DNA from 2 places in the Streptomyces sp. NPDC104814 genome. Region 1 is predicted to be linked to the other one. Evidence: predicted binding sites of a transcription regulator. Region 1 holds the regulator's gene; the other holds the start of a gene.
The links. Region 1 encodes HrcA, which represses chaperone genes, less so after heat shock. Its sites were predicted from a motif close to TTNGCACTCNGNNNNNCNGAGTGCNAA; they were not measured.
Positions count from the first base shown of each region.

Region 1 (6,698 bases):
GCACGATCAGGTCGCCGCGGCCGCCGCCCCGCAGATGCGTGACACCGCGGTTGTGCAGCGGGATCGACTGGCCGGACTGGGTGCCGGGCCTGATGTCGACCTCCTCCATGCCGTCCAGCGTCTCCAGCGGCACCTTCGTGCCGAGGGCCGCCGCCGTCATCGGGATCGTCACCGTGCAGTGCAGATCGTCGCCGCGCCGCTGGAACGTCGGGTGCGGCAGCTCGTGGATCTCGACGTAGAGGTCGCCGGCGGGACCGCCGCCGGGCCCGACCTCGCCCTCACCGGCGAGCTGGATGCGGGTGCCGTTGTCGACACCGGCCGGGATCTTCACCGTCAGCGTCCGCCGCGAGCGCACCCGGCCGTCACCGGCGCACTCCGGGCACGGGTTCGGCACGATCGTGCCGAAGCCCTGGCACTGCGGGCAGGGCCGCGAGGTCATGACCTGGCCCAGGAAGGACCGGGTGACCTGCGAGACCTCACCGCGGCCGCGGCACATGTCACACGTCTGCGCGGAGGTGCCCGGCGCGGCGCCCTCACCCGAGCAGGTGGAACAGACGATCGCGGTCTCGACCTGGATGTCCTTCGTGGTGCCGAAGGCCGCCTCGTCGAGTTCGACCTCGACCCGGATCATCGCGTCCTGGCCCCGGCGGGTGCGCGAGCGCGGTCCGCGCTGCGACGCCGTACCGAAGAACGCGTCCATGATGTCCGAGAAGTTCCCGAAGCCGCCCGCGCCGAAGCCGCCCGCGCCGGCGCCGCCGGACTGCGAGAGCGGGTCGCCGCCGAGGTCGTAGACCTGCTTCTTCTGCGGGTCCGACAGCACCTCGTAGGCGGCGTTGATCTCCTTGAACCGCTCCTGCGTCTTCGGATCGGGGTTGACGTCCGGGTGCAGCTCGCGAGCGAGCCGCCTGAACGCCTTCTTGATCTCATCCTGCGACGCGTCGCGGCGCACGCCGAGTACGGCGTAGTAGTCCGTGGCCACCTACGACTCCGCCAGGATCTGTCCGACGTACCGTGCCACTGCGCGTACCGCTCCCATCGTTCCCGGGTAGTCCATGCGGGTCGGTCCGACCACGCCGAGCTTGGCGACAGCCTCGCCGCCCGAACCGTAGCCGACCGACACGACGGACGTGGAGTTGAGTCCTTCGTGGGCGTTCTCATGACCGATCCGTACGGTCACGCCCGGATCCTTCGCCTCGCCGAGCAGCTTCAGGAGGACGACCTGCTCCTCCAGGGCCTCCAGCACCGGCCGGATCGTGAGGGGGAAGTCGTGCGGGAACCGCGTCAGATTGGCGGTGCCGCCGATCATCAGCCGTTCCTCGTTCTCCTCGACCAGCGTCTCCAGCAGCGTGGAGAGCACCGTGGAGACCGTACCGCGGTCCTCCGGCTCGAAGGCCTCCGGCAGGTCCTCCACCAGCTTCGGCACGTCCGTGAACCGGCGGCCGGCGATCCGGCTGTTCAGCCGGGCCCGCAGATCCGCCAGGGAGGTCTCGCCGAAGGGCGCCGGGCAGTCCACCATCCGCTGCTCCACCCGGCCGGTGTCGGTGATCAGCACCAGCATCACCCGGGCCGGCGCGAGCGACAGCAGCTCCACGTGCCGCACGGTCGAACGGGTCAGCGACGGGTACTGCACGACGGCCACCTGCCGCGTGAGCTGCGCCAGCAGCCGCACGGTACGGGCCACCACGTCGTCGAGGTCGACGGCGCCCTCGAGGAAGTTCTGGATCGCGCGCCGCTCCGGGCCGGTCATCGGCTTCACACCGGCCAGCTTGTCGACGAACAGCCGGTAGCCCTTGTCGGTGGGGATGCGCCCCGCGCTGGTGTGCGGCTGCGCGATGTACCCCTCGTCCTCCAGGGCCGCCATGTCGTTGCGGACGGTCGCCGGGGAGACGCCGAGGTTGTGCCGCTCCGTGAGCGCCTTCGAACCGACCGGCTCCTCGGTGCCCACGTAGTCCTGGACGATGGCGCGCAGCACCTGAAGCCGTCGTTCACTCAGCATGGCGCACACCTCCAGAAGTCTTCCCTCGTAGCTTTCCTGGCACTCTGCGCGTCCGAGTGCCAGACGTCCCCGGGCCAGTGTACGGCGGTGGGGTACGCCCCCGGCAAGGCTGGTCATACCGCGTGGTCGCGTACCCGCTAGCGTCGCCGCATGACGGTTACTTGGGAAGAGCTCGGGTGGGAACCGCTCGCGGCCGGAGTCGGACGGTGCCGACTGCCCGGCTGGGACTGTACGACGGGGCTGGTCGTCGGCCACGGCACGGCACTCATGATCGACGCCGGGTCGAGCCTCGCGGAGGGCGAGCGGCTGCGCGCCGAGGCCGAACGGCTCACCGGGCACGGTGTGACCCATCTCGCGTTCACCCATCCCCACTTCGACCACGTCCTCGGCGCCTCCTCGGTCGGGGCCGGCGAGATCTTCGGGGCGGTGGGCATCGATGCGGCGTTCACCCCGCGCGGCCGGGAGGAGCTGCGGGCGGACGCGGTGAAGGCCGGTCTGGACCCGGAGCTCGCCGAGCAGGCCGCGGGGGCGCCGGTGCCGGTCGGCCACCTGGTCAGCGGCGAGTGGACCCTCGACCTCGGCGGTGGCCGCCAGGTGCTGCTCGCCAACGTGGGCCCGGCGCACACCGCCCACGACCTCGCCGTCCTGGTCCCCGGTGAGCGGGAGGTGGTGTTCTGCGGTGACCTCGTCGAGGAGTCCGGTGAGCCGCAGGCGGGCCCCGACGCCGTTCCGTCGCACTGGCCCGGCGCGCTGGACCGGCTGCTGGCGCTCGGCGGTGAGGACGCGCTGTACGTGCCCGGTCACGGAGCGGTGGTGGACGCGGCGTTCGTGCGGGCGCAGCGGGACGCGCTGGCGGCCCGCTTCGGCGTGTCGCGCTGATCCGGGCGCTCGGCGGCGCTGGTTCTCCTATCGTCATCCGAATGCGGCAGTACTCCCCCGACCTGACCCCGCCCTGGAAGAAGAAGCCCGCGCCGGCGCCCGAGGTGGCGGCCGAGCCGGGCCTGGTGGTGGAGGAGCCCGGCAGCGGCTTCTGCGGCGCGGTGATCCGCTGCGAGGCCGGCACGGTCACTCTGGAGGACCGCTTCGGCAAGCACCGGGTCTTCCCGCTCCAGCCGCGCGGCTTCCTGCTGGAGGGCCGTGTGGTGACGCTGGTGCGGCCCGCCGCGGCGGCCGCGGCACGGCCCGGTCGCACCGCGTCCGGATCGGTCGCCGTGCCCGGCGCACGCGCCCGGGTGGCCCGGGCCGGCCGCATCTACGTCGAGGGGCGGCACGACGCCGAGCTGGTGGAGAAGGTCTGGGGCGACGACCTGCGCATCGAGGGCGTGGTCGTGGAGTACCTGGAGGGCGTCGACGACCTGCCGGCGATCGTGGAGTCCTTCGACCCGGGTCCGGACGCCCGGCTCGGCGTCCTGGTGGACCATCTGCTGCCGGGCACGAAGGAGTGGCGGATCGCCGAGGCCGTGACGAGTGAGCACGCGCTGGTGGTGGGCCACCCGTACATCGACATCTGGCAGGCGGTGAAGCCGTCCGCGCTGGGCATCGAGGCGTGGCCGGTGATCCCGCGCGGCCAGGACTGGAAGACGGGCGTGTGCCGGGCCCTGGGCTGGCCGGAGAACACGGGCGCGGCCTGGCAGGCGATCCTCGGCCGGGTGCGGTCGTACAAGGATTTGGAGCCGGAGCTGCTGGGCTGTGTCGAGCGCCTCATCGACCACGTGACCGTGCCCTGACACCTACCCGATCGTTTATTCGGCGGGACTGGTGGACTGCTCTCCGCCGCTGCGGAGGTGGTCCGTCGCTGAGCTGGTCCACGCGACCGAGCAGTTCGTGCTCCCCGCCGACGCGGGGGTCGGCCCCTCAGTCCACCAGGTCCCGCACCACCGCGTCCGCGAGCAGGCGGCCGCGCAGGGTCAGTACCGCGCGGCCCTCGGCGTACGGTTCCGGCTGGAGGAGCCCGTCCGTCAGAGCTCGGTCGGCGGCCCGGCGGCCGTCCGTCTTCAGCAGGTCCAGCGGTACGCCCTCGCGCAGCCGCAGCTCCAGCAGGACGCGCTCCACGCGGCGGTCCTCGTCGCTCAGGATCTCCCGTCCGGCGCCCGGGGAGCGGCCCGCGGCCAGCGCCGCCGCGTAGGCGCCCGGGTGCTTGACGTTCCACCAGCGCACCCCGCCGACATGGCTGTGGGCGCCCGGTCCCGCGCCCCACCAGTCGGCGCCGCGCCAGTACAGCTCGTTGTGCAGGCAGCGGCCGGCCTCGGAGGTGGCCCAGTTGGACACCTCGTACCACTCGAAGCCCGCCGCGGAGAAGGTCTCCTCGGCGATGAGGTAGCGGTCGGCGTGGACGTCGTCGTCGGTCATCGGGACCTCGCCGCGCCGGATGCGCCGGGCGAGCTGCGTGCCCTCCTCGACGATCAGGGCGTAGGCGCTGACGTGGTCGGGACCGGCGCCGATCGCGGCGTCCAGCGAGGCACGCCAGTCGTCGTCGGACTCCCCGGGCGTGCCGTAGATCAGGTCGAGGTTGACGTGCTCGAAGCCCGCCGCGCGTGCCTCGGCCACACATGCCTCGGGGCGGCCGGGGGTGTGGGTGCGGTCGAGGATCTTCAGCACATGCCGGCGGGCGCTCTGCATGCCGAAGGAGATCCGGTTGAAGCCGCCCTCGCGGAGCGTGGCGAGGTAGGCCGGGTCGACGGACTCCGGGTTGGCCTCCGTGGTGATCTCCGCGTCCGGCGCGAGCCCGAACTCGTCACGGATCGCCGCCAGCATCCGCACCAGGTCGCCGGCGGCCAGCAGGGTGGGCGTGCCGCCGCCGACGAAGACCGTGCGCACCGGGCGCGGGTCGTCGCCGAGGACCTTGCGGGCGAGGCGGATCTCGTCGGTCAGCGTCTCGGCGTAGTTGTCGCGGGAGGCGAGCACTCCGCCGGTGCCGCGCAGCTCGGTCGCGGTGTAGGTGTTGAAGTCGCAGTAGCCGCAGCGGGTCGCGCAGTAGGGCACGTGCAGATAGAACCCGAGGGGCCGCTCGGCGGCGCCGGCGAGCGCGGACGCGGGCAGCGCGCCGTCGTCGGGGACGGGCTCGCCGTCGGGGAGTGCGGAAGGCATGTCTCCCATTGTCCAGGACGGCGGAGGGTTACTCGGCCTGCAGGACGAGCAGCGCCAGGTCGTCCTCCGGCGGCTGCCCGCCGAAGTCGTGCACCAGCCGGATGATCCGCTCGGCGACGAGGCCGGCGTCGAGGCCGGCGCACCCGGCGAGCGCGCGGGCCAGCCCGTCGCCGTCGTCGAACTGGTCGGGGCCGTTGCGCCGCTCGGTGACCCCGTCGGTGACGCACAGCAGGGTGTCGCCGGGCCGCAGCTCGATCGTCTCGCTGGTGTACGTCTCGTCCTCGACGACCCCGAGCAGGGTCTGCGGGCGGGCGGCGGTGCGGACGTCGCCGCCGGGGCCGAGGACCAGCGGCAGCGGGTGCCCGGCGGAGGCCAGGGTGCAGCGCACCCCGCCCTCGTACGGCTCCAGCTCGCCGTAGAGCAGGGACAGGAAGCGGGTCTGCGGGCCGTCGGCGGGGGCGACGGGGCCGGCGAAGGCGCGGGCGGCGGCGTCGGCGGCCTCGGTGGCGTCGTCCAGGAGGAGCTGGTTGAGGCGGTCGAGGACGTCGGCGACGCCGTAGCCCTCGCGGGCCAGCAGCCGCAGCCAGGGCCGGGCGAGCCCGATGACGACGGCGGCCTCGGGGCCCTTGCCCTGGACGTCGCCGACGGCGAAGCACCAGCGGCCCCGCCCGGCCGGGAAGACATCGTAGAAGTCGCCGCTGGGGCCGCCCTTGTCGCAGGGCTCGTAGACCAGGGCGGTGCGCACGCCGGGGATCTCGGCGACGGCTCCGGGCAGCAGGCCGCGCTGGAGGACGGCGCTGATGGTGGCCTGCCTCGCGTACTGGCGGGCGGCGCCGATGGCGAGCGCGACCCGGCGGCTGAGGTCCTCGACGAGACCGGTGACCTCGTCGGGGAAGCGCAGCAGTCCGGTGCGGCCGATGACGAGGGTGCCGAGCGGGCGGCCGCCGGCGACGAGACGGTAGGCGAGGGCCGCGCCGTGCGGGCCGAGCGCGGCCCCGGGCCACGGGTAGGGCAGCGGGCCGGGGGTGGCCGCGGCGGGCGGGCGGGGCGGTTCCTTCTCCAGGGCGTGGCGCAGCTCCTCGACGAGGTGTTCGCTGCTGTGCCACACCCGGGCCGGCCGTACGCCCTCTCCGCCGCCGTCGGCCCAGCCGCGCCCGGTGACCTCGTCCTCCAGCCACACCGCGCACCAGTCGGCGAGGCGGGGCACGACGAGCTGGCCGGTGAGGGAGGCCACGAGGTCCTCGTCGAGCTGTCCGGCGAGCAGGTCGGAGGCCTCGGCGAGGAAGGACAGGGCGCCGCGGCCGAGCCAGTCCCGGTCGCCGTCGGCGCCGCGCGGCTCGGGGGCGAGGATCCCGGCGAGCTGGAGGGCCTCGCCGAGGGCGCGGTCGCCGGGGCGGGTGAGGCCGTCGTGCCGGGGGCGGTCGTCGGGGTGGGGCCGGTCCTCGGTCTCCGGGGTGAGCCGGGCCCACACCGTCTTGGCGGTACGGCGGTAGGTGACGCCCCAGGACTCGGCGAGCGCGGCGACCAGCCGCAGTCCGCGCCCGTACTCCGGTTCCGGTGTCCCGTCGTCGGCCGCGGTGTCGCGCGGGGCGCGGGTGGGGTGGCGGTCGGTGAC
Region 1 covers NZ_JBVJOL010000002.1:154,926-161,623, reverse strand. Annotated here, with positions in the region: gene dnaJ (molecular chaperone DnaJ) at 1-979, opposite strand, end outside; gene hrcA (heat-inducible transcriptional repressor HrcA) at 980-1,996, opposite strand; gene ACZ64A_RS09295 (MBL fold metallo-hydrolase) at 2,147-2,875, shown strand; gene ACZ64A_RS09290 (DUF3097 domain-containing protein) at 2,917-3,723, shown strand; gene hemW (radical SAM family heme chaperone HemW) at 3,851-5,083, opposite strand; gene ACZ64A_RS09280 (SpoIIE family protein phosphatase) at 5,112-6,698, opposite strand, start outside.

Region 2 (6,698 bases), on a different contig from region 1:
CACGATCACCACGGCGCCCTCGGCGGCCTCCTCGGCCAGCGCCTCGGCGAACGCCCGGTTGTACGCCTCGTACGACGCCCACTGCCGGCGGAACTCCGCGTCGAAGACCGGCTCCAGGGGCGTCTGGTAGAGCATGTGGTGCACGAACCACAGCACCGAGTTGGCGATGCCGTTGTAGGCGTCGGCGTGCACCTCGGCCGGGATGTCCAGCATCCGCACGCCCTGCTCGCCCACCCCGCGGCGCACCGCCTCGCGGTCACCGTCGGACAGCGCGGAGCACACCCACAGCGCGCCCGCCTCCGGCCCGATGGCCGACAGCCCGGACACCAGCCCGCCACCGCCGCGCCTGGCGGTGAGCGAGCCGTCGTCGCCCACCGAGTACGACACCGGGCCGCGGTTGGACGCGACCAGCACCCGAGCCCTCTGATCAGCAACGTGCGTGGAAGCCATACGCCTCAACCTAGCCCGCCCCGGAAAAACTCAAACGTATGGCCGGATCAGGTGGCCGGTCGTATACGTGCCGTTCACGCCACCTTGCGCGCCGCGTACTCCGCGATCTCCGTCATCGGGGGGCGTTCCTCCGTGTCCACGGAGTACGTGCGCGGCTCGAAGCCGTCCTCGCCCCGCTCGAACTGGGTCAGGGACGGCCGGATCAGGTGGCCGCGGGCCAGCCGGAGCTGGGCGGTGCGGTAGATCGCCGCCGCCATCCGGCCGAGGGCCTGGCCGTCCTGGTGACGGTGGATGCGCACCCCGACGTCGACCTGGGCGAGGGCGTCCAGACCGGCCAGGTGCAGGGCGTCGACCAGCATGCCCAGCTCCACGCCGTAGCCGACGGGGAAGGGCAGCTGTTCCAGCAGGGAGCGGCGCGCGGCGTACTCGCCGCCGAGCGGCTGGACGAAGCCGGCCAGCTGCGGCCAGTGCATGTTCAGCAGCGGGCGCGCCATCAGTTCGGTGACCCGGCCGCCCTGGCCCGCGGCGCCGGCCAGCGGGCGGTCGTACATCGCCTTGACCAGCTGGACCTCGGGCTCGGTCAGGAGCGGGCCGACGATGCCCGTGACGAAGTCGGAGGAGAACTCCTTCAGGTCCGCGTCGACGAAACAGACGATGTCGCCGCTCGTGACCAGCAGGGAGCGCCACAGCACCTCGCCCTTGCCGGGGACGGCGGGTATGCGCGGCAGGATCGTGTCGCGGTGGACGACCCGGGCGCCCGCCGCGGCGGCCACCTCGGCGGTCCGGTCGGTGGAGCCCGAGTCGACCACGACCAGCTCGTCGACCAGCGGGACCTGCTGCATGAGGTCGTGCCGGACGACGGCGACGATGTCGCCGACCGTCTCCTCCTCGTTCAGCGCGGGCAGCACGACGGAGACCCTCTGTCCCGTGGCCCGCTTGGCGGCCAGGACCTGGTGCACCGGGCGGTCGGCCACGGACCAGGAGCGGGTGGTGAGCCAGCGCTCGACTTCCGGAAGCACGGTCTGCGGCTCCTCACTGTCGTGATCACACCGGCTCACATCGGGTGATCGTGTGATCCATCTCGCGGTTCGGACGACTATCTCAACTGTCCTGGCCTTCGGTTACAGTCTTGAACAACGCTGATGACCATCGCATGTCGGGGGTCGCCCGCGTTCACAACCGAATACCGCTCATCCAGAGGGGCAGAGGGACACGGCCCGGTGAAGCCCCGGCAACCACCCTGACTCCGGACTCGTTCACGCGAGGCTCCCGGCCGGGGAAGGTGCCAATTCCGTCTCACGGCGAGATGCGTCGTGAGGAAGATGAGGAGAAAGGGCCTCGCCTCACATGGCTGCGCAGACAGTTACCAGCACCTCCACCGTCGACCTCGGTCCCGCCGCGGCCCTCAGCTGCCGCGAATGCGGTCACCGCGTCCCGCTCGGCCCGGTCTTCGCGTGCGAGGAGTGTTTCGGCCCGCTCGAGATCGCCTACGACTTCTCGGCCTACGACACCGAGGAACTCCGCAAGCGTATCGAGGCGGGACCCGCGAACATCTGGCGCTACGCACCGCTGCTGCCCGTCCCCGCGGACGTCGCCGACAAGCCGAACATCAACCCGGGCTGGACCAAGCTCGTCCAGGCCGACCACCTGGCCCGCGAACTCGGCGTCGACGCCGGCAAGCTCTTCGTCAAGGACGACTCCGGCAACCCCACCCACTCCTTCAAGGACCGTGTGGTGGCGCAGGCCCTGGAGGCGGCGCGCGCCTTCGGCTTCACCACCCTGTCCTGCTCCTCCACCGGCAACCTGGCCGGCGCCGTGGGCGCGGCCGCCGCGCGGGCCGGCTTCCGTTCGTGCGTGTTCATCCCGCACGACCTGGAGCAGGGCAAGGTCGTCATGGCCGCGATCTACGGCGGCGAGCTCGTCGGCATCGAGGGCAACTACGACGACGTGAACCGCTTCTGCTCCGAGCTGATCGGCGACCCGGCCGGCGAGGGCTGGGGCTTCGTCAACGTCAACCTGCGGCCGTACTACGCCGAGGGTTCCAAGACGCTGGCGTACGAGATCTGCGAGCAGCTCGGCTGGCAGCTGCCCGACCAGCTCGTCGTCCCGATCGCCTCCGGCTCGCAGCTCACCAAGGTCGACAAGGGCCTGCAGGAGCTGATCAAGCTCGGCCTGGTCGAGGACAAGCCGTACAAGATCTTCGGCGCCCAGGCCGAGGGCTGCTCGCCGGTGTCCACGGCCTTCAAGGCCGGGCACGACGTGGTCCGCCCGCAGAAGCCGAACACCATCGCCAAGTCGCTGGCGATCGGCAACCCGGCCGACGGCCCCTACGTCCTGGACATCGCCCGCCGCACGGGCGGCGCGGTGGAGGACGTCACCGACGAGCAGGTCGTCGACGCGATCAAGCTGCTGGCCCGCACGGAGGGCATCTTCGCGGAGACCGCCGGTGGGGTGACCGTGGGTGTGACCCGCAAGCTGATCGAGAACGGTCTCCTCGACCCGACGAAGACGACGGTCGTCCTGAACACCGGTGACGGCCTGAAGACCCTGGACGCGGTGGCCGGCACCGGCCTGACCGCCACCATCCGCCCGACCCTGGACTCCTTCCGAGAGGCTGGCCTCGCATGAGCGTGACCGTTCGCATCCCCACCATCCTGCGCACCTACACCGGTGGCCAGGCCGAGGTGCCCGCCGAGGGCGCGACCCTCTCCGAGGTCATCGCGGACCTGGAGAAGAACCACACCGGCATCGCCGCGCGGGTGCTCGACGACCAGGGCAAGCTGCGCCGGTTCGTCAACGTGTACGTCAACGACGACGACGTGCGCTTCGAGCAGGGTCTGGAGACGGCCACCCCGGACGGTGCGGGCGTGTCGATCATCCCGGCGGTCGCCGGCGGCTGCTGACACACAGAGTTCATCGAATTGCCCCCTCCGTGAGAGAAACGGAGGGGGCAATTCCATGTGGTTAGACGAGGTAGAGTTGGGGAACGCGGCCCGCATTCGACGGGACGCGATCTCTCGAACCTGCTGCACGGGCGACAAGAAGTAGCCAAAGTAAGCAGGTCTTTTGTCTTTTTTGCACCCTTTGCGTGGCCCGACTTGCTCGGAATTCAGGTGAATTCTCGCGAGATTTCGGACCGGCCCCGTCCAGATTTCTCGTCCGATTGACCTGTTGCAGACGGCAGTTGGACAGATACATTCAGCCGCGGTCGACGCGTTCCGGCGCACGCCCCCACCCATCCGGGGGGTGAGGTCTGACCCGGATCCGCGAAGTGTGGATCTGTGCAAGGGCCAGTAATAGGGGAGTTAGGCATGGCTCAGGGCACCGTCAAGTGGTTCAACGCGGAGAAGGGCTACGGCTTCATCGCGGTCGACGGTGGTGCGGACGTCTTCGTCCACTACAGCGCCATCCAGATGGACGGCTACCGCACCCTGGAAGAGGGCCAGCGGGTCGAGTTCGAGATCTCGCAGGGCCAGAAGGGTCCGCAGGCCGACATGGTTCGCGTCACCGCCTGAACGTTCATTCACGCACGAAGGGCCCGCACCTCGCACAGGGTGCGGGCCCTTCCGCGTGCCCGGACACGTCCGGACGGCGCCGGGGGACGTGTTCGCGGGCGGCTGATCCACCGCCCCGACCCCCGTCAGGCGCTTGCACTCGACCATGCCGAGTGCTAATCATTGCGTTAGCACTCTGAAGGTGAGAGTGACAACGTAAGGACCGGGTCGGTGAGGCCGGGGCCGGGCGGGGCAAGGAACCCGCAGGTCTGGGCCGTCCGTCGCGGGCGCGGGCGCGGTCCGAAGTAATCACCCCCAGTCCTGGAGGGACCACTTCACATGGCCAAGATCATCGCGTTCGACGAGGAGGCGCGGCGCGGCCTCGAGCGCGGCATGAACCAGCTCGCGGACGCCGTCAAGGTGACGCTCGGCCCCAAGGGCCGCAACGTCGTCCTCGAGAAGAAGTGGGGCGCGCCCACGATCACCAACGATGGTGTGTCCATCGCCAAGGAGATCGAGCTCGAGGACCCGTACGAGAAGATCGGCGCCGAGCTGGTCAAGGAAGTCGCCAAGAAGACGGACGACGTCGCCGGTGACGGTACGACCACCGCGACCGTGCTCGCCCAGGCCCTGGTCAAGGAAGGCCTGCGCAACGTCGCCGCCGGTGCCAACCCGATGGCCCTGAAGCGCGGTATCGAGAAGGCCGTCGAGGCCGTCTCCGCCGCCCTGCTGGAGCAGGCGAAGGACGTCGAGACCAAGGAGCAGATCGCCTCCACGGCCTCCATCTCCGCCGCCGACACCCAGATCGGCGAGCTCATCGCCGAGGCCATGGACAAGGTCGGCAAGGAAGGCGTCATCACCGTCGAGGAGAGCAACACCTTCGGCCTCGAGCTCGAGCTCACCGAGGGCATGCGCTTCGACAAGGGCTACATCTCCGCCTACTTCGCGACCGACATGGAGCGCATGGAGGCGTCGCTCGAGGACCCGTACATCCTCATCGCGAACTCCAAGATCGGCTCCGTCAAGGACCTGCTCCCGCTGCTGGAGAAGGTCATGCAGTCGGGCAAGCCGCTGCTGATCATCGCCGAGGACGTCGAGGGCGAGGCCCTGTCGACCCTGGTCGTCAACAAGATCCGCGGTACCTTCAAGTCCGTCGCCGTCAAGGCCCCGGGCTTCGGCGACCGCCGCAAGGCCATGCTCGGCGACATCGCCATCCTCACGGGCGGCGAGGTCATCTCCGAGGAGGTCGGCCTCAAGCTGGAGAACGCGACCCTGGACCTCCTGGGCCGCGCCCGCAAGGTCGTCATCACCAAGGACGAGACCACCATCGTCGACGGTGCCGGCTCCTCGGACCAGGTCGCGGGCCGCGTGAACCAGATCCGCGCCGAGATCGAGAACAGCGACTCCGACTACGACCGCGAGAAGCTGCAGGAGCGCCTGGCGAAGCTCGCCGGCGGTGTCGCGGTCATCAAGGCCGGTGCCGCCACCGAGGTGGAGCTCAAGGAGCGCAAGCACCGCATCGAGGACGCCGTCCGCAACGCCAAGGCGGCCGTCGAGGAGGGCATCGTCGCCGGCGGTGGCGTGGCCCTGCTGCAGACCACGCACGTCTTCGACAAGCTGGAGCTCGACGGCGACGAGGCGACCGGCGCCCAGGCCGTGAAGCTCGCGCTCGAGGCCCCGCTGAAGCAGATCGCGGTCAACGCCGGCCTCGAGGGCGGGGTCGTGGTGGAGAAGGTGCGCAACCTGACCCCGGGCCACGGCCTGAACGCCGCGACCGGCGAGTACGTCGACCTGGTCGCCGAGGGCATCATCGACCCGGCCAAGGTGACGCGCTCCGCGCTGCAGAACGCCGCGTCGATCGCCGCGCTGTTCCTCACCACCGAGGCCGTCATCGCCGACAAGCCGGAGAAGGCCTCGGCCCCGGCCGGCGGCGGCATGCCGGGCGGTGACATGGACTTCTGATCCTTCCGGATCACCTGTCCTTTCGGGTCTTCGCGAAGGCCTTTCCGAGGGCGGCAGCCCCAGCTTCCGGCTGGGGGTGCCGCCCTCGGGCGTGTCCGGGGTCACACGGGCCGGGCCCGCTGACCGGAATGAGGGACGGGCCGCGCATGGTTGCTTCAGTGAGTGCAACAATGCGCGTGCACATACCCTCCGGTCACTTGAGGAGCCCTGCCCATGAGCCTCGCCGAGCCCGCCGCCGCCCGCGCGGCCGCCCTGCTCTCCCGTCCGACGACGATCAACGGTCTGACCGTCCCGAACCGCATCGCCATGGCGCCGATGACCCGGATGTTCTCGCCGGGCGGCATCCCCGGTGAGGACGTGGTCTCGTACTACGCCCGCCGCGCCGCCGCCGGTGTCGGTCTGATCGTCACCGAGGGCACGTACGTCGGGCATGAGTCGGCGGGACAGAGCGACCGGGTGCCGCGCTTCCACGGCGAGGAGCAGCTGGCCGGGTGGGCGAAGGTCGCCGAGGCCGTGCACGCCGGGGGCGGCACGATCGTGCCTCAGCTGTGGCACATCGGCATGGTCCGCGAGCAGGGCCAGCCGCCCTTCCCGGACGCCCCGGCCATGGGCCCCTCCGGCCTCGTCACCGCCGGCGCCGAGCCCACCGGCAAGGCCATGACGCAAGGCGACCTGGACGACGTCGTCGCCGCGTTCGCCCAGGCCGCGGCCGACGCCGAGCGCATCGGCTTCGACGGCGTGGAGATCCACGGCGCCCACGGCTACCTGATCGACCAGTTCCTGTGGGAGGGC
Region 2 covers NZ_JBVJOL010000006.1:117,113-123,810, forward strand. Annotated here, with positions in the region: gene ACZ64A_RS21210 (alpha,alpha-trehalose-phosphate synthase (UDP-forming)) at 1-450, opposite strand, end outside; gene ACZ64A_RS21215 (glucosyl-3-phosphoglycerate synthase) at 525-1,469, opposite strand; SAM riboswitch class I at 1,638-1,779, shown strand; gene thrC (threonine synthase) at 1,798-3,078, shown strand; gene ACZ64A_RS21225 (MoaD/ThiS family protein) at 3,075-3,353, shown strand; gene ACZ64A_RS21230 (cold-shock protein) at 3,762-3,965, shown strand; gene groL (chaperonin GroEL) at 4,284-5,906, shown strand; gene ACZ64A_RS21240 (NADH:flavin oxidoreductase) at 6,120-6,698, shown strand, end outside.
Region 2: the regulator HrcA is predicted to act here: its motif matches at 4,098-4,124, upstream of groL (chaperonin GroEL).